DNA from 4 places in the Rhizobium sp. NFACC06-2 genome. Region 1 is predicted to be linked to each of the others. Evidence: riboswitches for the same ligand, from Rfam matches in the RefSeq annotation. Region 1 holds a riboswitch; each other region holds the start of a gene.

Region 1 (5,780 bases):
CAGATGCCGAGGGCAAGGCGGAGAAAAAAGCCTCGTAGGTGGAAAGATCAATTGCCGCTTCCTGCTGTTCGACGCAGTCGAGCAGCGCCCACGCGGTCTTAGGAATATCCGTGACCGTATAACCGGCCCCGGCGAGATCATGCAGCATTTCGAGAACGCTTTGCGGCACATCGAGACCCACGGCATAACCGGTTCGCCCGGGTGCCGCACCGGGATAATCCGGCATCAGAATGACGATACGGCGATCCCGTGGAAGGGCATTCCTCAGCCGCAGGAAAGCGGCGATGCGATTTGCCACCTGCTCAACGCGATCAGCCTCGGGTACATTGAGCAAACTCGCGCCGCCATCCACGCGCGCCTGTTTGAAAGAAATCGCACCGGCGAGAATCCGGCCATCCAGTTCCGGCAGGACGACATGCATGGCAAGATCGGAGGGATTGAGACCCCGCGCATTTTCCGCCCATCCGTCGCGCCGCGTCGTCGCCATCACCACCTGAAACACCGGCACGCCGAGACGGTCGAACAACGTTGCACCGTTTTCATCCGTCTGGCTGGCGAAGGCGGTGGCGGCAATGATGGCGGCGGGCCTCAGATCGGGCAGCACCGTTTTGAGGAAACGAATCGCCTCCCCATCCTTCAGACCACTGACAAAAATCGGCAGGGGTGCAAAACCGCGCTGCGAGAGCGCCTCGAAAAGCGCATCCACCGGTGCAGCATCTGCCGCCAGCAGCATGGAACGGTAAAACAGAATGGGCAGAACGGGCGCACCGCCGGGAAAACCCGCGCAAGCTTCCGCCCTATCCACAACGCCCCTGCCGGGCCGGTAGAAACCGGCTTTCGGCAGCGGCTCGGCTTCGATATCCGGCCATGGCTCGCCTCTTGCAAGAGCGGCGAGACCAAAAGCAAGCCGGTCCATATTCTCCTGCCCGCCCTCGCGGAAGAAGGAGAGGACCGAGGCCAAAATCCGCCGATCGACGGTCGAGGCCGCTTCGAGTTTCTCGTCCCTTTCGCTGCACTCACCCGGCAAAAGCAGAAGCTTGATGCCGCGCCTGCGCGCAAGAATGGAAAGCTGATCGACACCGTAACGCCAGCGTTCCGCACCGCCGAGAATCCGGATAAGAATAACCCTGGCATGTTCCGCCGTCTTTTCGATCCAGAGATCGACCGACATGGGATGTCGAAGCTCGGAGAGGTTGGCGGCTGACAGGGAGGGGAGCGCACCCTCTGTTCGCCGCCAGGCCTGTTCCAAGCCGGCCAGGTCGCTTGCCGAAAAAGACAGTACCGCCACATCAGACCGGGGCTGGTTGAGATCAACCGGCTCGATCAGGTCGTCCAGAGACGAGGATGTGGTGGCGAGAATGTGCATCGTCAGGCGGCCAGCATCTGTTCGATCTTTTCGCGGTTGATGCCCTTTTCGCCGATGACGACGAGGCGGCTGCGGCGTTCCTCACCCGCGGCCCAGGGTCGGTCGTAATAATGGTTGACGCGGCTGCCGACAGCCTGCACCTGCAGACGCATCGGCTTTGCGGAAACCTCGATGAAGCCCTTGATGCGCAGGACATTTTCCGCAGCCGCCGTCTCGGCGATACGGGCCGCCAGCGCTTCCGGGTCGGTCACGGCCGGGAGATCGATGACGAAGCTGTCGAAATCGTCATGCTCGTGGTCGAGTTCGCCATCATGGTGGGTACGGCGGTTTTCGATATCCTCTTCCACCGCAAGGCCAAGACCGATCAGCACGGCGGGGTCGATGGCGCCATTGGAGGCCACGACGATCTTTGCCGCCTTCGGCAGATGTTCGAGAACATGCTCCTTGGCCTTGTTGAGGCCGGCATCGTCAAGAAGATCGGCCTTGGTCAGCACGATAAGATCGGCGCAGGCGACCTGATCCTCGAAAACCTCTTCGACCGGATCATCGTGATCGAGCGCCTCGTCATTGGCCCGCTGGGCGGCGAGCGCTTCCATGTCGTGCGCCACCTGCCCTTCGGCAAGGGCGGCGCCATCCACCACGGCGACGACGGCATCCACCGTCACGCGGCTCTTGATCGCCGGCCACTGGAAGGCCTGCACCAGCGGCTTCGGCAGAGCGAGGCCCGAGGTTTCGATGAGGATATGCTCCACCTTCGGCTGGCGGCTCAGAATCTGTTCGATGGCAGGCTGGAAATCATCCGCCACCGTGCAGCAGATGCAGCCATTGGCCAGTTCGACGATGTTTTCTTCCGGGCAGCTTTCAATACCGCAACCTTTGAGAATCTCGCCATCGATGCCGATATCGCCGAACTCGTTGACGATGATCGCCAACCGCTTGCCGTCCAGCTTTTCGAGAAGGCCGCGCAGTAGCGTGGTTTTGCCAGCCCCCAGAAAGCCGGTGACGATGGTGCAGGGAACGCGGTCCAGAAGGGTACTCATGATCTCTCCTCGGTAAAATCGAATGGGGGAATGCGCGCCACCATGCCGCGCTTTAAGGGTTCGGGGCGGCCGCGCCAGGGCATCAAGCCGTCGTGGGCGGCAGCCAGCAGCCGTGCACCGGTCAGCAAATCTTCCGCGTCACCGGTCGTCAGCCCGCCGAAGACATAGGACCAGCCATTGGCGCTGCGCAGCACGGCGCTAAGCCCGCGCTTGCAATTGGCGAGGCAGTTGACGGAACGAACGGTGACACCCGTTTCCTCCGCCTTTGCGAGGACGGCATCGGCGAGACGCGAACCGGGGCGCGGTTCGGCATTGGGATCGGCTTCATCGCGACAGCTTCTGCAAACGAAGACGGTCACGCCGGACGCCGTTTCGTCCTGCGTGTTTCCGCCTGCACATGAAGATGTCGCTGAAATATCCAAACCGTATCGTTTCCCGCGCCTTGCAAAAAAATCTCGGGGGTGCGGATGTCGAATACGGTATGCGGACAGGCGCAAACCGGATGTTCGATCTAACCGACTGACCGGAGCACCCCGCCCGGCAGACGTTTTTCCTGAAACGGCAGGTCTCCTGGCTCGCGGCTTTACACCCTGACACCGCCTTCCCGAACCCGTTGAGGTGTCCAGTGGCTTTACGGTGCGGGCTTACCGCTTACAGTTGCGGGGGCAGCCACGGAATGACCCGGTAGTCGGGGTTGGAACCGTGTTCCCTCTTAGCTTTTCCCGTTGCCGGGAAAAGACCGTCAGTCCGTTACCCTTAGGCTGAACGGGCGTGGGGGTCAATGCCGGGGCCCTGTGGCCCGCACATTGCCGGGTGCGGCAAATTGGGTATAGTCGCCGCTCCGAATGGCGGGGGCACCGGGTCCCGCGCCGCTGGATGAAAAGGAAAACGCGATGACACGCGATATCAGCGACAGCGAAGCCGAACGTCACCGGCAGAAAATGGTCACCCGCAAGACCGTGCAGGACGCGGAAGTTGCGGAAAAGACCATCGAAAAAGGTCTGCTGATGATCAATACCGGTCCCGGCAAGGGCAAATCCACCGCCGCTTTCGGCCTTGCCCTGCGCATGCTCGGCACCGGGCGGCGGGTAGGCGTCGTTCAATTCATCAAGGGCGCATGGTCGACGGGAGAACAGCAGGCGCTGACTTTGTTCGGCGACAGGGTCGTCTGGCGCACCATGGGCGAAGGGTTCACCTGGGACACGCAGGATTTGAAACGCGACGTCGCAGCGGCGGCAAAGGCCTGGGAAGAAGCCAAAATCCTGATGGCCGACGAGACCATCGGCCTGCTGATCCTCGATGAGCTGAACATCGCACTCCGTTACGATTACCTGCCGCTGGAAGAGGTGGTGGAAACGCTTTCCAGCCGCAGGCCCGATCTGCATGTCATCGTCACCGGCCGCAATGCCAAGCAACCGCTCATCGACGCGGCCGATATGGTGACGGAAATGACCCTCGTGAAACATCACTTCAAGGCGGGCGTAAAGGCGCAGGCAGGGATAGAATTTTGATATGACTGCGCGCGTGCTGATGTTTCAGGGAACTGGCTCGGATGTTGGCAAATCGCTGATGGTGGCCGGCCTTGCCCGCGCCTTCGTCAGGCGCGGCCTGTCCGTCATGCCGTTCAAACCGCAGAACATGTCGAACAATGCGGCGGTCACCGCCGATGGCGGCGAAATTGGCCGCGCGCAGGCGCTGCAGGCACGGGCGGCGGGCGTGCCGCTTTCCGTGCATATGAACCCGGTGCTCCTGAAGCCACAGAGCGAGACCGGCGCCCAGGTGGTGGTGCAGGGCAAGATTGCCGGCAATGCCAGGGCGGCCGACTATCAGAACATGAAGGCCGGGCTGATGCCGCGCGTGCTCGAAAGCTTTAACCGCCTGAAACAACGGGCCGATCTGGTGCTGGTGGAAGGGGCGGGCAGCGCCTCCGAAATCAACCTGCGTACCAATGACATCGCCAATATGGGTTTTGCGAGAGCTGTGGACGCGCCTGTGATACTGATCGGCGATATCGACCGGGGCGGCGTCATCGCCAGCCTCGTCGGCACCAAAGCCGTGCTCGACGCTGAAGACGCGGCGATGATCGAAGGTTTTATCGTCAATCGCTTTCGCGGCGATCCGGCCCTGTTTTTGGACGGCATGCGAATAATTGCGGAAAAAACCGGCTGGGCCTCTATCGGGCTCCTGCCGCATTTTTCCGATGCCGCGAAGCTGCCGGCTGAAGATGCTCTCGGGCTTTCCGGCCCGGCTGAACGGAAACCTGGCGCGAAGATCCGCATCGCCGTACCGATCCTGCCGCATATTTCCAATTTCGACGATCTCGATCCGCTGGACATGGAACCGGATGTCGAACTGATCCGCGTGCGGCCGGGCGAAACCATTCCCGCCGACTGCCGGCTGGTGCTGCTTTGCGGCTCGAAAGCCACCATTGCCGATCTTGCCGTGCTGAAAAATACGGGGCTCGACATCGATATCAAGGCGCATGTGAGACGCGGCGGCCATGTTCTGGGCCTCTGCGGCGGCTACCAGATGCTTGGAAAAACCGTTGCCGATCCCGAAGGCATCGAAGGACCGCCGGCAACAGTCGACGGGCTCGGCCTGCTGGGTGTCGACACTGTTCTGACGGGGGACAAAAGGCTGGTTTCCGTTACAGGGAAAAGTTTCGACGGAATTGATTTATCCGGCTATGAAATGCATGTCGGTGAAACCACGAGCGGAACCGACAGCCTGCCGTTTTCGAAAATTGATGGACATGAAGACGGCGCTGTGTCGCCTGACGGCCGCATCTTCGGCACTTATATTCACGGCCTGTTTTCAGATGACCGCCAACGCGGCGCGTGGCTTGAGCGGCTTGGCGGACAGAACACGGAACTGAACTACGATGCACAGGTGGACGCCGTTCTCGATCGCCTCGCTGCGCATATGGAACAGCACCTCGATCTCGACCGTCTGCTTGCTATAGCGCGATAAGGATCGCCAGAAGTCCCAGCAGGCCGATCAACAACAGGTCGGCAACCCGTGCAAGCCGCAGCGCCGTGCGAATATCGCCGGCAACAAGTGCCGCCCTGCCGCCTTCGCCCATGAAACGCGCCTCGATCATCTGCCCGCCATAGGAGCGCGGCCCTGCGAGCGCAAAGCCGAGAGCGCCGGCCAGCGCCGCCTCCGGCCAGCCGGCATTGGGGGAACGGTGATGATGGGCATCGCGACGTATCGCGGCAATGGCCCCGCCGGGTGATGCACCCTTAACAAAAAACGCGGCAACCACGAAAAGACCGCCGCTCAGCCGTGAGGCCGGCAGATTGACCAGATCGTCCAGCCGGGCGGAGGCCCAGCCGAAAGCCTCATGACGGGGTGAGCGATGGCCGATCATGCTG
Region 2 (5,780 bases), on a different contig from region 1:
TACCGCGACCAGCCGAAAGCGGTTAGCGATCGCGGCATCGTCACCGCCGCCGGCAGCGCGCCGGTCAGTTTCGCTGTGGAAATCCTGAAACACCTCGGCCTCTTTGGTCCGGAAGCCGAGGCGGAACTTCAGGTTTTTGCGGCGGAGCATCGCTGAGGCATAGCCGCCTCGGTTGTTTGCGCTCCCTCTACTCCCCGTCATTCCGGCCTTGAGCCGGAATGCAGCCGACGCGCGTCTGCGCGGTGAAAAGAGTCCTTTCAGCCCAAGGACTTGGGCTGGCTGGATCCCGACTCAAGGCCGGGGTGACGGCGGTGAAAACAGCGATGATTATCGCCGATCCAGCACCCGGCACACGCGCGCCGCTGGCTCCTCGCCCTCCCCGGCAATCGCACGGCGAATATCGCGGCTGTTCAGATGCAGGCTGCGGCCGGCGGGTAAATTCGACCCTTTTATCTTGCTGAGCGCCGCAGCGATAAAAGCGGCCTCGTGTTCATGAAAACAGGCGAGAGCGGCCTCGCGATCCGGGGCCGCCCCAAGGACAGCCTTGAAGGCAAGGCGGTGCACGGCGCAGAAAGCGCCGTGACCGGGAACGGCAAAACGCAGCGCATCGAGTTCCTCACTCCATTCCGCCGCGTCCTGCATGGATTTACGCCGACTGGAAGCGCTTCAGGAAAAACGCGCTCAATGTTCCGAGCAAAGCCCAGAAAACGAAGCTCGTGATGGTGGCGGCGACGATGAACTGACGCTCCAGCGGCAGCGGCGCCAGCGCATGTTCACCTTCCGGCGGCAAGGGTGCGCCGACCACATGCGGTGCGACGATCAGCACCAGCGCCAATACGATGGCCCAGGGTTCGCGGCGGAATGCGATCAGCGCAATGCCGCCCGCGGTTGCGGCAACCGTCGCAAGCCACCAGATCTGCCGCGCCTCAAGTGCGGCAGCCGGGCTGCCCGGCAGTTCCGGCGGCAGGCCGATCATCGGCGCCAGCATGACGGCGGCAAAACCGGCAACGCCCCAGAGAAGGCCTTCGCGCCAGCCGCCATTCGTGCCACGCAGCGAAATCAGGCCGGTCAGCACCAGCGCATAACCGATGGCAGTCAGCACATTGGCGGCGACGGTATAGGCGGTGCGCTCGAAGCCATCGGCCGGAGCCCAGGCCTCGTCATTGTGCTCATGGGCGGGAACGGCAGCGCCGGGGGCCGCCGCATCATGGCTGTGGGGCGCTTCGCCGGCGCTTTCATAGGTTTCCGCCTGAAGGATGAGCGGCGTCGTGCTAAAAGCCTGCATTGCCGAGACGGCGAAACCGCCAAGAATGCCGACGAGAACGGCGGTAAAGACGATATTGCGAAAAGACGACATGCCGTTCCCCTCAATGGCAGGGGAAGGCATTGGCATGACGCGTGTCATGCGCAGCGTTATGAACGGCTTCCACATGGGAAAAGCCGACAAAACCGACAACGAACAGGCCAAGCACGATCGCCGTCAGCGATTGCGCGAAGCTGGTTGTTTTTGCGGAAACGGCGGCGTTGGCCGTATTCTGGTTGATGGACATGGTGACCCCTCTCCGGCGCGACCCCGCGCCTTTGGACGCGACCGGACGGCAAAGGCCGTCGAGCCGCTACGATACACTTCACCACGGGGATACGAGACTGACACAGGGAGGCGTCGATCCCGCCACCCTGAAATTCCGCTCTTCCGGACACCCCGCCGGCATGGATATTTCCGCGATGGCAGGTCTCCTGGCTTACGGGTCAAAACCTGAAACACCTTCCCGGCGTCACCCTCTCTGGAAACCTTCGGTTCCCGGCGAGATGGCTTGCCAGTGGCATTTCGTTTCAGGCTCTCCGCTCACAGTTGCGGGGGCAGCCACGAATGAGGATCTCTCCCTATCGTGTTCCCTTTTCACCTTCCGGAACGCCCGGAAGGAACCATCACAGGATTGTTATCCGATGGGCAGGGTCGGGAGTCAATGGTGGGCCTGCTTTCGAACTGCGCGCCGTCGCCTCCATCTCCGTCACCCCGGACTAGATCCGGGGTCCAGCGCGATCAAGTCCTTGATCGCAAGAGACTCTTCTCACGGCGCAGACGCGCCGTGGCTGGATGCCGGATCTAGTCCGGCATGACGGCTGAGGGTTACCGCGACGGTATGGCCTTCAGATAGGCGGCAATCGCATCGCGGTCTTCAGGCGTCAGATGCGCCATGTTCTGCTGCACCTTGACCATGGAGCCGCCGACGCTGTCGAATTCCGGGGTGAAGCCGTTTTCCAGATAGCTCGCAATATCGGCCTCGGCCCAGCTGCCGATGCTTTGCGAGCCGGGGGTAATGTCGGGAATGCGGCCCTCGCCTTCCGGGTTGGGACCGCCGGCCAGCCACTTGTCTTTCACGAAACCGCCAAGCGCGTTGCGCGGCGTGTGGCATTCGCCGCAATGGCCCGGCCCTTCCACCAGATATTGGCCGCGCAGCAATTCGGCATTGGCATTGGCAAGCTCCACGCGGGGCCGCGCCGAGGGGTCGAAATAAAGGAATTTCCAGCCGCCCAGCGCCATGCGCAGATTGAAGGGGAACGGCAACTCGTGATCCGGCGCATCGTTCTGGCTGGCCGGCAGGGCTTTCAGATAACCGAAGAGATCGTTGATGTCCTTCTGCGTCATGCGGGCATAGGAGGCATAGGGAAAGGACGGGTAGAGATGTTCGCCGTTCCTGCCAACACCGCGCGTCATCGCATCGCCGAATTCCGCCAGCGTCCAGCTGCCGATGCCATGCTGCGGATCGGAGGAAATATTGGGGACATGGAAGGTGCCGAAGGGGCTTTTCAGCGCCTGCCCGCCCGAAAGCGTCAACAGCGCCTCGCCTTTCGCATCGGGTGCGGCATGGCAGCTTGCGCAGCCGCCCGCCCAGAACAGCGTTTCGCCATTGGCCAGATCCGGTTCGCCCAGGCTGACCCAGTGGCTGGGCGCCTGCCGCTGAGGCGCGGTGACCCAGGCGAATATGCCGTAGCCCGCAATGGCCGCGACGACGGCCCCGCCCACGAGTTTCGTCCAGATGGAGGACATGCCCCTCTCCCCATTCTCACCTGACCCGGTCAGATGTCTTTCGTGCCTGAGAAAACGCCGCCGGTAAGCGGCGTTTCCAAAGTGCTGCGATTATTTCTTCAGACGATAGGTCTGGTGGCAGGTGCCGCAATCGGCGCCCAGCGTCTTCATGGCGGTGGCGACGCCCGCCTGATCGGTGGGGAGATTGGCGAGAACCATGTCCGCATCCGTACCGAGCTTGGCGGCCTTGGCCTTGAAGTCGTCGAAATTTTCCCAGATGGCGGGGGCAGCGGCGCTGCCGGTCTCGGTGCCGGCGGGGAACTGGTCCGGGAAAGCCTTGGCGTTGGTGCCGATGGTGGTTACGGCAGTCTTGACGGTATCGGCGTCAAAGGGCTTTTCGCCCTTGGAGATGGCGGCGAGCGAACCCATCGCCCCACCGATCTGCTTCATCATGCCTTCACGTTTTTCGACTTCGCCGGCAGCGTAGACCGCTCCGGCGCAAAGACAGCCGAACAGCATGGCCGCGGTGATGGTTTTCAGTTTCATGCAACTCTCCTTGATTCCGGCCGGGACACCGGACGCTTGATGGAACGGCGCGAGGATGCCCTTTCCGGATGGCGAAAAGAAGTCACATTGCGGTGAATTCCATCGTGAAAACAGAAGCCTAAGACAAGGCCTCCCACAGTGTCAGCAGCGCTGCGGCAATCAGCATGAAACCGGCGGCGCGGCCGATGAAGATCGTGGCGGCGGGCGAAGAAACCAGCCATGCCCGGCTTTTATCCGCCGTCAGCGCCAGCGCGCCATAGACCGTGAACTGCGTGACCGCCACCATCGCGCCCATCACCAGCCCCTGCATCCAGATCGGACCATAGGCCGGTTTGAGAAATTGCGGATAGATCGCCATCATGAACAGATAGGCCTTCGGATTGGAAAGGCAGGTCAGCACCGCCCGCCAGAAGGCCTTTCTGACCGAAGCACTCGCCTGCGCCTCATCGCCGTTCACGACAATCGCGCTGCGCATCAGGCCGATGCCGATCCAGATCATATAGGCGGCGCCGAAAACCAGAAGCGGCAGGAACAGCGACGGCATCCAGGCGGCAAGCATGCCGACGCCCAGGGCGCCGTAAAGCGAATGCACGATGCCGCCGGCGCTCATGCCGCTTGCGGCGGAAAGACCCGTTCTCTTGCCGCCCGTCAGCGCGCTTGCCAGCACGAACAGCATATCCATGCCCGGCAGGATGATGATGCCGAACAGGACCAGAAAGAAAAGCCAGAGATTTTCGGCGTAACTCATGTCAGTATCTCCCAAAACGGTTCACGACACATTCGGGAAAATCCATGTTTCTCAATGTGTTTTTCGGTTTATAGGGAAAGCCAACTGACAGCGTTGTGTCAGTTGCGTCGGGAGAGCCACCAGGAAACGGCAATGCGCAAGGCGTCGAGACTATTCGAGATCATCCAGATCCTGCGGCTGGCGCGCCGCCCGGTGACCGCGCAGACGATTGCCGACATGCTGGAAGTGACGGTGCGCTCGGTCTATCGCGACATCGCCGCGCTTCAGACCATGCGTGTGCCGATCGAAGGCGAGCGCGGTGTCGGTTACATCCTGCGTCCCGGCTTCAACCTGCCGCCACTGATGTTTTCCATCGAAGAAACCGAGGCGATCGTGCTGGCGCTCGCCATGGTCGGCCGCTCCAGTGATGCGGAACTGCGCCAGGCGGCGAAAAAGGTCAGTGACAAGATCGCCGCCTCCCTGCCCGAACCGCTGTCGAAGACGCTTTCCGCCAATGCCCTGCACGCCTGGGGCAGCATCGCGCCCGCCCCCGCCGGCATCGATCTTGCGATGGTCAGGCGGGCGGTGCGTGATGAAGAGCGGCTGGACCTGAGCTATCGCGACGAAAGCGGCGCGGAAACGCAGCGACGGATTCGGCCGATTGCGGTGATCTATTATTCCGAGACGGTGAATATCGTCGCCTGGTGCGAATTGCGCCACGCGATCCGCAATTTCCGCTCGGACCGGGTGCTGGGCTGCGCCGCGACGGGCAGCTTCTTCAAGACGGAAGGGGAGAAGCTGCGGCAATTGTGGATGAGCGGCTGGCAGAGCAACCAGCCGGCGAGCCCGTACTCACAGCCGTAAAAGGCGATTCTCCTCCCGCCCAAAACCGCGAATGACGATCCGGTCCGCAAACACATCGGCGATGGCGAAGGTGTTCTGGTCCGGCGTATCCACCATGCCCTTGAAATTGACGAAGTGGGTGGTGCCGAGCAGGCCGTAATTGCCCTCGTGATTATGGCCGTTGAACCATGCGGCAGCGGACGGATGGGAGCCGAGAAGATCGAGGATGCGCGGCGCGTCCCACATGTTATGGGCATTTTCCGGATAGACGGGATAATGGCACAGCACGATCACTTTTTCGCCCGCCGCATCCGCCTTTTCCAGAACGGTGCGCAGCCATTCGAATTGCCCGTCGCTCAGTGAGGCGTTCCAGTCCTGCGCATTGATGGCATCGGCATCCTTGAGACCCTTCAATCGCTCCTGCGCGATCGCGCGGCGCGGATCACCGGGCGGCGGGGCGAAGAGGCTGACCTCGTTGCCGTCAAGTACGACGAAGCGGATGTCGCCGATGGCGAAATCATGCCAGGGAGCCTTCATGCCAAGGCGGGCATGGATGGCGGAAAGATGCTCGGGCGCGACGGCGAAATCGTGATTGCCCGGCAGCAGCACCGAAGGATGACGAAGCGCGTCATA
Region 3 (5,780 bases), on a different contig from region 1:
ATGGGCGGCTGGCTGGTCATGGAGGCGCTGCGGCAATTGCGCTTCCAGGGCAGAAACGATGTCATCGCCAAGCTGCAGGTGGTGCTGGCTGCGCCCGATATCGACGCCGATGTCTTCCGCAAGCAGATCGAGGTTGTCGGCCGGCTCAGCCCGCCGCTCACCGTTCTCGTTTCCAAGGATGACCGTGCGCTGAAAGCCTCTTCCATCCTTGGCGCCGACGTCACCCGTATCGGCGCGCTGGATGTGACCGACCGCCAAGTGCAGGAAGCCGCCCTTAAGGAGGGCGTGCAATTCGTCGACATCTCCAATCTGAAGGCGTCGGACCCGCTCAACCACGACCGCTATGCGGCGCTGGCCTCCATGGTGCCGCAACTTGAGGCAAGCAGGCGCGGGGGTGATATCAACAGTGCGGGAGCCTTCGTTTTCGATGCGATCGGCGCCACCGTCGCCAGCCCCTTCCGCCTTGCGAGCCAGGTGGTGAACCCGCAATAGTTTTGCGGGTCCTGCCGACAAACCGGCTTCAGAAATCCCAGTCTTCGTCTTCGGTCGCGACCGCCTTGCCGATGACATAGGAGGAGCCGGAACCGGAAAAGAAGTCGTGGTTCTCGTCGGCATTCGGAGAAAGCGCCGAGAGGATCGCGGGGTTGACCCGGCAGGCCTCGGCCGGAAACAGCGCCTCATAACCCAGATTCATCAGGGCCTTGTTGGCGTTGTAATGGAGAAACTGCTTGACGTCCTCCGTCAGGCCGACGCCGTCATAGAGGTCTTCGGTATACTTCGCTTCGTTGTCGTAAAGTTCAAGCAGGAGATCGAAGGCGAAATCCTTGATCTCCTGTCTTTGCGTTTCACCGAGACGCTCCAGCGCCTGCTGGAACTTGTAGCCGATATAATAGCCATGCACGGCCTCATCGCGGATGATGAGGCGGATCAAATCCGCCGTGTTGGTGAGCTTGGCGCGGCTTGACCAGAACATTGGCAGGTAAAAGCCGGAATAGAACAGGAAGCTTTCCAGAAACACACTGGCGATCTTTTTCTTCAACGGATCGCCGCTGTCATATTCCCGCATGATGAGCGCGGATTTACGCTGCAGAAATTCGTTTTCCTCCGACCAGCGATAGGCGTCGTCAACGTCAGGGGTGAGGCACAGCGTCGAGAAGATCGACGAATAGGAACGGGCGTGCACCGCCTCCATGAAGGAAATGTTGGAGAGCACCGCCTCCTCATGTGGCGTTGCCGAATCCGCCATCAGGCGCACCGCGCCGACACCGTTCTGGATGGTGTCGAGCAATGTCAGGCCGGTGAAAACACGGATTGTCAGTTTCTGTTCTTCCGGTTTCAGCGTTCCCCAGGAGGGGATATCGTTGGAGAGCGGCACCTTTTCCGGCAGCCAGAAATTCGAGGTCAGGCGGTTCCAGACTTCGAGATCCTTGTCGTCCTCGATGCGGTTCCAGTTGACCGCGCGGATGCGGGACGCGGGTTTTACGGCGATGTTCATTGTCTTGTCCCTCAATTCAGAGCGTGCAGGAAACGCAGCCCTGAACCTGCGTGCCTTCCAGCGCCATTTGGCGCAAACGAATGTAGTAGATGGTCTTGATGCCCTTCTTCCACGCGTAGATCTGCGCGCGATTGATATCACGCGTCGTTGCCGTATCGCGGAAGAACAGCGTCAGCGACAGGCCCTGATCGACATGCTGGGTCGCGGCCGCATAGGTATCGATGATCTTTTCCGGGCCGATCTCATAGGCATCCTGATAATATTCGAGATTATCATTCGAGAGATAAGAAGCCGGGTAATAAACGCGGCCGATCTTGCCCTCTTTGCGGATTTCGATCTTCGAGACGATTGGATGAATGGAGGAAGTGGAGTGGTTGATATAGGAGATCGAGCCCGTCGGCGGTACGGCCTGAAGGTTCTGGTTATAGAGGCCCGATGCCATCACGTCCTGCTTCAAAGCCTTCCAGTCTTCCTGCGTTGGAATGGCGATACCGGCTTTTTCGAACAGCTCACGGACCTTTTCAGTCGCAGGCAACCATTCCCGGTCGGTATATTTGTCGAAATAGTCGCCCGAGGCATATTTGGAGTTCTCAAAGCCCTTGAAGCTCTGGCGCCTTTCCACCGCCAACCGGTTGCTGGCGCGGATGGCGTGGTAGGTCACGGTGTAGAAATAGATATTGGTGAAATCGACACCTTCTTCAGAACCGTAGAAGATGCGCTCGCGCGCCAGATAACCGTGCAGGTTCATCTGGCCTAGCCCGATGGCGTGGCTGGCATCATTACCCTTTTCCACCGAAGGAACGGAGGAGATGTGGCTCATGTCCGACACTGCCGTCAGCGCCCGGATGGAGGTCTCGATCGTCTTGCCGAAATCCGCCGAATCCATTGCTGATGCAATGTTGAGCGAGCCGAGATTGCAGGAAATATCCTTGCCCATATGGCTGTAGGAAAGATCGGCATTGAACTCGCTTGCCTCGCTAACCTGCAGGATTTCCGAGCAGAGATTGCTCATGCTGATGCGGCCGGCGATCGGATTTGCGCGGTTCACCGTGTCCTCGAACATGATGTAGGGATAACCGCTCTCGAACTGGATTTCGGCGATCACCTGGAAGAATTCGCGCGCCTTGATCTTCTTCTTGCGGATGCGGCTATCGGCAACCATTTCATGATATTTTTCGGTGACCGAAATCTCGGTCAACGGCACGCCATAGACCCGCTCCACATCATAGGGCGAAAACAGATACATATCCTCGTTGTTGCGGGCGAGTTTGAAGGTGATGTCGGGGATCACCACGCCGAGCGACAGGGTCTTGATGCGGATTTTTTCGTCGGCATTTTCGCGCTTGGTATCGAGGAAGCGCATGATATCCGGATGGTGAGCATGCAGATAGACCGCGCCGGCACCCTGACGCGCACCAAGCTGGTTGGCGTAGGAAAAACTGTCTTCCAGCAGTTTCATGACGGGAATAACGCCGGAAGACTGGTTTTCGATCTGTTTGATCGGCGCTCCAAATTCGCGAATATTGGTCAAGGACAGCGCCACGCCGCCGCCGCGCTTGGAAAGCTGCAGCGCCGAATTGATGGAGCGGCCGATGCTTTCCATATTGTCTTCCACACGCAGCAGAAAACATGAAACCAGCTCACCGCGGCTCTTCTTGCCGGCGTTTAGGAATGTCGGCGTTGCCGGCTGGAAGCGACCTGAAATGATCTCGTCCATCAGGTCGCGGGCCAACTGTTCGTCACCACGCGCGAGAGCCAGCGCCACCATGCAGACACGGTCCTCGTAACGCTCGAGATAACGTTTTCCGTCGAAGGTCTTCAGCGTATAGGACGTGTAATATTTGAAGGCGCCGAGAAAGGTCGGAAAGCGGAATTTCCGGGCGTAGGCCTCATCGTAGAGGTCACGGACGAAATTGAAGGAGTACTGGTCCAGCACTTCCTGCTCGTAATATCCCTCCGTTACCAGATAATCGAGCTTCTCCCTAAGGTTATGGAAAAAGACGGTGTTCTGGTTGACGTGCTGGAGGAAATATTGCCGGGCGGCCAGGCGATCCTTGTCGAGCTGGATCTTTCCGTTCTCGTCATAGAGGTTCAGCATCGCGTTCAGCGCGTGGTAATCCATAGCCGCATCGAGCGGTTTCTGGGTTGCGGCTAGCGGCTGTTTGGCGTCCTTGCGCATGGCGCTCGAGGTCAGCGTGTCCAAAATCGTTCCAATCCATGTTTGACGTTGGCGACATCTTCCTCCGTGCCGAGAAGCTCGAAGCGATAGAGAAACGGCACGGCGCATTTGCGCGAGACGATATCTCCGGCGGATGCGAAAGCTGCGCCAAAATTCGTGTTTCCCGCCGCGATGACGCCGCGAATGAGATTTCGGTTGGAGGGCTCGTTCAAGAACCGGATGACCGGTTTCGGGACGGCCCCTTTCGTGCCGCCGCCCCCGTAGGTGGGGGTGACCAGCACATAGGGCTCAGACACATGCGGTACGTCGTCCTCCGCGCCGAGCGGCAGGCGAAACAGACGCCGTCCCAGTTTCAGAAGGAAACGATGGGTGTTTTCAGAGCGGCTGGAATAATAGACGATCAGGCCCATCGCCTTGCCGCCTCAACTGATCGAGCCGATCATATCCGGCCGGAAACCCGCCCAATGGCGTTCGCCGGCAACAACGACGGGAACCTGCATGTAGCCGAGGCCACGCACGTGATCGAGCGCATCCGCATCTTCGGAAATATCGACAATCTCATAGGGGACGCCGATGCGGTCGAGAGCGCGATAGGTCGCGGTGCACTGGACGCAGGCGGGCTTGCTGTAAACGGTGACGGTCATAATTTCCTCTCTAGAAGCCGGTTTCGGACACGGCTCAACATTGCCGATTGCAATCGCAATCGGCGGCGATGGATCTGTCATTAAGGTGGGCGTGCGCGGCTTTAGCCGCGTAAAATCGCTCTCTACGCCGACGAGCGCAGCAACTCAAACAAATGCACTGGCATGACTTCACCCCGAAGCTTGTTCTGGAGGGGGCAGAAAAGGGCGCACGCAAATCATTTGCGTCATACACCTTCCTCCGGACACCCCGCCCGTGGACGTTTGCGCTCAAGGCAGGTCTCCTGACTTGCGGGTCACAACATCTATTCCGGCCTTCCCGAAGCTTTCGGCTCCAGTGACCCAAATCGGAACGATGCTCACCGCTTACAGTTGCGGGGGCAGTTTCGGCCTTGCTCCACCATGATGGCGTTACGCACCGAATTCCCGTCTTAGCTCCCAACCCTTGCGAATCGGAAGAACCTCGAACACCACATATAGTATATGAGGAAATTTTCGCGTCAATGAATAGACACACAAAAGCCCCACCCTGTGGATCAAAAAGATTCAACACATGGTCAACAAAGGCTTAACGGCACATGCGCGCCGCCGCTCAAAGAGAGAAAAACGTTAATCTATTCCCAGGTATCGATGCGGATATCGGCGGGACGGGCGTTCTCAATCACCCTTTTTCCGTTCGGAAGATCGTTTTCGAAAAGTTTGGCGTGGATCGCAGCCTCGTCGAGACCATAGCCCTGCCATCTTTTCCGCAGCCTCTCCTCAAGTACGTCGACGGACGGCCCTACAAAAATGGTGAGGTCGAAGCTCCTGGAAAGAGTTGTCCACGGCGCCTCGTCCAGCAGCAGATAATTGCCTTCAGCAAGGATAAAGCGTGTTTCCGGCGCAATCGCCCGGGCGGACGCTATCGCGATTTCACGGGAACGGTCGAAAACCGGAACAAGCACCTCATGCCCGCCCTTGCGGACGGCGGAGACGATATCGAGGAAACCGCGCACGTCGAAGGTTTCGGGTGCGCCCTTTCGCGACAGCAGCCCCCGTTCTTCAAGAATGCCGTTGTCCATATGGAAGCCATCCATGGGCAGCACGGCGGCCGTTTCGCCCCGCGCCAGCAAAGCATCACAAAGGGCATCCGCCAGCGTGGATTTGCCGGCCCCAGGGGGACCGGCAATAGCGACGATAAAACGGGATTTACCTTCTGCCCGCCGAAGAACGTCTTCGGCGATCGTTTCAAGCTTCAGCATCATGCGGCAAGCGTTTCCTTCGGCGCTTCCTTGGCGCCGGTCATGAAGGCGACGGCGTCGGACATGGAGTAGTCCTTCGGATTGATGACGCACAGGCGCTTGCCTAGCCGGTGAATATGGATGCGATCCGCAACCTCGAAGACATGCGGCATGTTATGCGAGATCAGGACGATCGGCAGGCCGCGTGAACGCACATCGAGGATAAGCTCCAGCACGCGACGGCT
Region 4 (5,780 bases), on a different contig from region 1:
ACGATTGACGCAGGTGTGACGCTCGCGTGACGCTCGATGTGGTCGAAAATGAACAACGCAACATCATCGCGTTTTCATACTGTCGACTGTCGAGAGGGAATCATGGCGGCGTCTACCACAGATATACTTGAACAGGACAATGCAGACGAGATTCTGGCGCTCGGGCGGATGGTTTCCTATCTTTGCCAGCGTTCGAAATCTCTGGAACTGGGCATGTCGACCTATTTCCTGGAAATGGCATTGTTGTCGCTGGCCCAGGACATCAATCAGCAGGGTCTGCCGCCGGTAAGCGCAGAGCTTAATGTCGGCGCCTTCGCTCAGGCCGATCTGCATTGAGCGCTTTCGCAACGGCGTAGATTCGCCGGGATTGAGCGTTTCCATACCGATCTCCAGTCGCAGCCCGGAAACGTTCTCTCTGCCTGTCCGGCTGGCTCCATCCTCCCGGAGAGGCATTCATATGCCCTCCCCCACATTTTTCAGGCGTAAGCCATGATGGAGGCCCGGTTCTCGCCGGGCCTCCATTCATATCAAAGCACCGCGCGGCGAAGCTCGGCAGCGGCGGCGACCATGTTGACCAGGGCGGGCCTCACCTCTTCCCATTTACGCGTCTTCAAGCCGCAATCCGGATTGATCCAGAGCTGCCGGTCGTCAAGCCGCTCTCGCGCCAGCGCCAGAAGATCGACCATTTCTCCAACCGCCGGCACGCGCGGCGAGTGGATGTCATAAACGCCGGGACCGATCTGGTTCGGGTATTTGTAGCTCCGAAACGCATCCAGCAATTCCATCTTCGAACGCGAGGTCTCGATGGAGATCACGTCGGCGTCCATGGCAGCAATGGCATCGATAATCTGGTTGAATTCGGAATAGCACATATGGGTGTGAACCTGAGTGCGGTCGCGCACGCCGCTGGAGCAAATGCGGAAGCATTCCACCGCCCAGCCGAGATAATCCTGCCAGTCCCGGTGCCGAAGCGGCAGTCCTTCACGAAGAGCCGCCTCATCGATCTGGATCATCTGCGCGCCGGCTGCTTCGAGATCATTGACCTCATCGCGGATGGCGAGCGCGATCTGGCGGCATGTCAGGCTTCTGGCGATATCGTCGCGCACGAAAGACCAGTTGAGGATCGTCACCGGCCCGGTCAGCATGCCCTTGACGGGTTTGTCGGTGAGCGACTGCGAATATTCCCACCAGCGAACCGTCATCGCTTTCGGACGCGACACGTCGCCGAAAATGATGGGCGGGCGCACATAACGCGAACCGTAACTCTGCACCCATGCATGTTGAGTGAAGGCGAAGCCGGAAAGCTGCTCGCCAAAATATTGCACCATGTCATTGCGCTCGAACTCGCCGTGCACGAGAACGTCGAGACCGATTTCCTCCTGCCAGCGAATGGTCGCTTCGGTTTCCTTCTGCAGGAATTTTTCATATTGCGCATCCGTCAGAGCGCCCTTGGAATGTGCCGATCTGGCCTTGCGCACCTCCGGCGTCTGCGGGAAGGAGCCAATGGTCGTCGTCGGGAAAAGCGGCAACGCAATGGCCTGCGACTGCACTTTCTGCCGCTCGGCAAACGGGCTCGCCCGCTTCCTGTCGGCCTCGCCAATCGTCGCAATACGCTTCTGCACGGCGGCGTCCGTTACCTTCGGCGAGGATGCACGCGCGGCAACGGCCTTCGAGGCAGCCTCCAGTTCCGCCGCGATAGCAGCCTTGCCCTTACCGAGAGCCTTGCCAAGCGTGGCAAGTTCGCCGAGCTTCTGGGTGGCGAAGGAAAGCCAGCTTTTGAGATCGGCATCGAGGCCGGTTTCCAGTTCGAGATCGACCGGAACATGCAGCAGCGAGCAGGACGGCGCGATCTGAAACGCCGCCGCACCGCGTACCGCGATGGCGGATTCCAATCGGGTAATGATTGCAGCGAGATCAGCGCGCCAGATGTTGCGGCCGTCGATGATACCCAGCGACAGGACGTGATTTTCCGGCAACGCATTTAACGCCGTCTCCAGCGCATCGGGCGCCCGCACCAGATCGATATGAAGGCCCGCGACCGGAAGCGACGCGACGGCTTCGAGATTGTCCTCAAGCCCACCGAAATAGGTGGCGAGCAGGATTTTCAGATCCGGCGCGGCCTTCGACAAAGCCCGATAGGCCACAGCCAGCGCGTGACGCTCCCCCTCGGAAAGATCGAGCACGGCGACCGGCTCGTCGATCTGCACCCAGTCCGCACCGGCCGCGCGCAGGCGACGCAGCAGCTCTTCATAGACGGGCAGCAGCCTCGCCAGCAGATCGAGCGGCTTGAAGGCTGCCTCGCGCGACTTGGCAAGCTTCAGGAACGTGACCGGGCCGAGAATGACCGGACGCGTATGGATGCCGAGCGCCTTCGCCTCAAGGAAGTGGTCGACCGGCTTTTGCGAGGTGAGCACGAAGTGCTGATCCTCTGAAACCTCCGGCACCATATAGTGATAGTTGGTGTCGAACCATTTGGTCATTTCCAGCGCCGGAACGCCCTGACCATGATGCGAGTGTCCTTCATGCCCATGGCCGCAGCCTGCATGCCCTTCGCTCTGGCTGCCGCGCGCCATGGCGAAATAGGTGGAGAGGGAAACATCTCCACCCGCCCGTCCATAGAGGGATGGAATGGCGCCCACCATCACGGCTGTATCTAGGACATGATCGTAAAGGGAGAAATCGTTGGACGGGATATGGGTAATCCCCTTCTCAAGCTGAAGCGCCCAGTTTTCGGCGCGCAGCCTAGCTGCGGTTTCGAGCAGTTCCGTCTCGGAAATCTTGCCGGACCAGAAGCCTTCAAGCGCGAACTTCAGTTCACGATGGCGTCCGATCCTCGGAAAACCGAGCGATGCGACTGGAATGGTCTTGTCTGGCATTGTCATACCCCATTTGGTTGTGGGGGCATGGGTAAAGCGGACGCGTGCAGGCCCGGCCTTTGCCGGACCATTGCAGCAACCACTGGGACACCCCGCCCGTGGACGTTATTTTGTCCTGGCAGGTCTCCTGGCTTACGGGTCGTCGCCTTTGTCCGTCTTCCCGGGGTTTACCCCAGTGACGTGTTGGACAAAGGCTCGCCGCTTACAGTTGCGGGGGCAGCTCCGGTCTTGCCGATCGTCGGCGCACCGGATTCCCTCTTAGCTCCGGGATCGAACGAGCCCGGAGAACCATGACACCCGCATTTCTCACCACGGGCGTCACGATGTCAATAGACATAAAGAAATCTTTATATCTTTATTTCACTGAGCTCAGAGCGCCACCGCACCCGGCCCCGGCACCGCACCGGCCGGCACCTTGCCCAGAATGATCATGCCAAGCACCTCGTCCTTGGTGACATCCTGCGTGCGGGCATGGCCCACCACCTTGCCGTTCTTCATCACGAAGACCCGGTCGGCCAGATCGAAGACATCGTGAATATCGTGGCTGATGAGGAAGATGCCGATGCCCTGCCGTTTCAACTCCTTGACGAGATCGCCCACCTGCGCCGTTTCCTGCGGGCCGAGTGCGGCGGTCGGCTCGTCCATGATGAGGATGCGGGCATCGAACAGAATGGCGCGGGCAATGGCGACGGACTGCCGCTGGCCGCCGGACAATGCCTTCACCGGCTCCTTGAACCGCCGGAAGTTGGGGTTGAGACGCCCCATGACTTCGCGAGCGGAAGCTTCCATGGCGACATCGTCAAGCGTGCCCCATTTCGTCTTCAGCTCGCGGCCGAGATAAAGGTTGGCCGCCGCATCGACATTATCGGCCACGGCCAGTGTCTGGTAGATGGTCTCGATGCCATATTTCTTGGCATCGCGTGGATTGCGGATATCGGCGTCCTCGCCATTGATGAGAATATCGCCGCCATCGCGCCGATAGGCGCCGGAGAGGATTTTGATCAGCGTCGATTTGCCCGCACCATTGTGGCCGAGAAGGGCAACCACCTCACCGGGGAAAAGATCGACAGAGGCGTTTTCCACTGCATGGATGCCGCCGAAGGAAATGGAAATATTGCGCATTTCCACGAGGGGCGTGACTTGGTCCGTCATAGGAGTTCTCCTCGGTTCTTACTTGGCGCGGGCGCGGTAGATGGTGTCGAGCCAGACGGCGACGACCAGGACCACACCGACGACGATGCGCTGGAAGGGCGTATCGATGCCCACCAGCACCATGCCGGATTGCAGCGACTGCATGACGAGCGCGCCGAGCATCGCGCCCGCTATGGTTCCGACACCGCCGGCAAGCGAGGTGCCGCCGATGACGGCCGCCGCGATGGTATAAAGCTCGTCCAGCTCGCCCTGGGCATTGGTTGCCGCGTTGAGGCGGGCGGTGGAGATGGCGGCGGCGATGGCGCACAGAACGCCCATCAGCGTGAAGATCTTCACCGTCACCCAGCGGGTCTTGATGCCGGCGAGTTCGGCCGCTTCCGGATTGCCGCCGATGGCGAAGACGTAACGTCCGAAACGCAGCCGTGTGGCGATGAAGGTCATGACCGCACCCACGGCAAGCGCCATCAGCACCGGAATGGCGATGCCGTGCGAAATGAACAGACCGCCTTCAGGCCAGGCGATGCCATTGGCGTCGGCATAGTTGCGGGCGATGTTGACCGGCCATGGATAGCTGTTGACCACCGCCACGAAACCGATGACGACAAGGCAACCCAGCGCGGCCAGAAAATATTCCGCCCAGACGGGCCGCAACGGAAAGCCGAAACGGCGGCGCTGATGGCGGGAGTTCAGGATGGCCGCAATGATGGCGACGCAGGCGATGACAGCGGCGATCCAGCTCCATGTCGCGCCGATCGAGCCGCTGGTGCCTCCGCCCATCAGGCGGAAGGTGGAATCCATCGGCGCCACGGTGCGGCCGCTGGTGATGAACCAGGTGCCGCCGCGCCAGACAAGCAGGCCGCCGAGCGTGACGATGAAGGACGGCACGTTGAGGAAGGCGATGATGGAGCCCTGCAGCATGCCGATGGCGCCCCCGACGAGAATGCCGACCATAAGCGTGACGATCCATGTCGCCCAATGTTCGAAGCCGAGGATCTGCGGCAGGATTTCCGCCTGCATGACGCCCATGATCATGCCGGAAAAACCGAGGATCGACCCGACCGAAAGGTCGATGTTGCGGGTGACGATGACGAGCACCATGCCGGTTGCCATGACAGCCACGGAGGCGGTCTGCACGGAAAGGTTCCAGAGGTTTCGCGGCGTCAGGAACAGCCCGCCGGACAGGATATGAAATCCGATCCAGATCAGAAGAAGCGCGCCGACCATGCCGAGCAGTCTGGTATCCAGCTCCGTGGCGTTGATGAAGCGCGTTATCGAGCCTGTTTTTTCCGTCTTTTGCGACGCTGTAGTATTGGACTGGGTCATATCGGCCATGAACTGCCGGTGCTCCTCACATCTTAGAGCGTTTTCGCTTTTCGCTGAATCGCGAAAACGCTCCAAATCTTTGTCTGGCGCATTTCCGGAGGGAAAACCGGGCTCGACTTTTCCTGGAAATACTCTAAAGGCGCCGCGCCATGAACCATGGCGCAGCGCCCGAACCGGGACCTATTCGATCAATCGCAGGCTTTGACCGTTTTAGCCTTCACGCCCTGGCAGGCCGTTTCCTTCTTGATCCAGCCGGCGTCGATGACGACGTTCAGATTGTCCTTCGTGATGGCGATAGGCTTGAGGAAGACCGACTGCATCTTCACTTTTTTCGGACCGCCTTCAAAGGTGGAGACACCCTTGATCTCGGTCATCTTCTTGCCGCCGGCCAGTTCCAGCGCAATGCCAGCCGCTTCCTTGCCAAGTTCA

Evidence for each region. Region 1 has a riboswitch for cobalamin ahead of F3H58_RS09290 (DUF1636 family protein). Riboswitches for the same ligand answer to the same signal wherever they lie in the genome.
Region 2: another riboswitch for cobalamin. It lies ahead of F3H58_RS11255 (CbtB domain-containing protein); the one in region 1 lies ahead of F3H58_RS09290 (DUF1636 family protein).
Region 3: another riboswitch for cobalamin. It lies ahead of nrdH (glutaredoxin-like protein NrdH); the one in region 1 lies ahead of F3H58_RS09290 (DUF1636 family protein).
Region 4: another riboswitch for cobalamin. It lies ahead of metE (5-methyltetrahydropteroyltriglutamate--homocysteine S-methyltransferase); the one in region 1 lies ahead of F3H58_RS09290 (DUF1636 family protein).

The regions. Positions count from the first base shown of each region.
Region 1 covers NZ_FMVA01000004.1:86,408-92,187, reverse strand. Annotated here, with positions in the region: gene cobN (cobaltochelatase subunit CobN) at 1-1,366, opposite strand, end outside; gene cobW (cobalamin biosynthesis protein CobW) at 1,369-2,406, opposite strand; gene F3H58_RS09290 (DUF1636 family protein) at 2,403-2,828, opposite strand; cobalamin riboswitch at 2,950-3,165, opposite strand; gene cobO (cob(I)yrinic acid a,c-diamide adenosyltransferase) at 3,300-3,917, shown strand; gene F3H58_RS09280 (cobyric acid synthase) at 3,919-5,376, shown strand; gene cbiB (adenosylcobinamide-phosphate synthase CbiB) at 5,363-5,780, opposite strand, start outside.
Region 2 covers NZ_FMVA01000005.1:127,099-132,878, forward strand. Annotated here, with positions in the region: gene F3H58_RS11240 (type 1 glutamine amidotransferase family protein) at 1-156, shown strand, start outside; gene F3H58_RS11245 (hypothetical protein) at 328-642, opposite strand; gene F3H58_RS11250 (CbtA family protein) at 647-1,357, opposite strand; gene F3H58_RS11255 (CbtB domain-containing protein) at 1,368-1,550, opposite strand; cobalamin riboswitch at 1,711-1,946, opposite strand; gene F3H58_RS11260 (c-type cytochrome) at 2,132-3,052, opposite strand; gene F3H58_RS11265 (c-type cytochrome) at 3,143-3,577, opposite strand; gene F3H58_RS11270 (LysE family translocator) at 3,696-4,325, opposite strand; gene F3H58_RS11275 (helix-turn-helix transcriptional regulator) at 4,458-5,168, shown strand; gene F3H58_RS11280 (metallophosphoesterase) at 5,157-5,780, opposite strand, start outside.
Region 3 covers NZ_FMVA01000008.1:6,803-12,582, reverse strand. Annotated here, with positions in the region: gene F3H58_RS14735 (alpha/beta hydrolase) at 1-492, shown strand, start outside; gene nrdF (class 1b ribonucleoside-diphosphate reductase subunit beta) at 521-1,495, opposite strand; gene nrdE (class 1b ribonucleoside-diphosphate reductase subunit alpha) at 1,512-3,674, opposite strand; gene nrdI (class Ib ribonucleoside-diphosphate reductase assembly flavoprotein NrdI) at 3,686-4,084, opposite strand; gene nrdH (glutaredoxin-like protein NrdH) at 4,097-4,318, opposite strand; cobalamin riboswitch at 4,573-4,796, opposite strand; gene F3H58_RS14710 (nucleoside triphosphate hydrolase) at 4,930-5,559, opposite strand; gene F3H58_RS14705 (ATP-binding cassette domain-containing protein) at 5,556-5,780, opposite strand, start outside.
Region 4 covers NZ_FMVA01000009.1:61,624-67,403, forward strand. Annotated here, with positions in the region: gene F3H58_RS16305 (helix-turn-helix domain-containing protein) at 1-8, shown strand, start outside; gene F3H58_RS16310 (hypothetical protein) at 103-336, shown strand; gene metE (5-methyltetrahydropteroyltriglutamate--homocysteine S-methyltransferase) at 528-2,876, opposite strand; cobalamin riboswitch at 2,977-3,184, opposite strand; gene F3H58_RS16320 (ATP-binding cassette domain-containing protein) at 3,246-4,028, opposite strand; gene F3H58_RS16325 (sugar ABC transporter permease) at 4,047-5,360, opposite strand; gene xylF (D-xylose ABC transporter substrate-binding protein) at 5,540-5,780, opposite strand, start outside.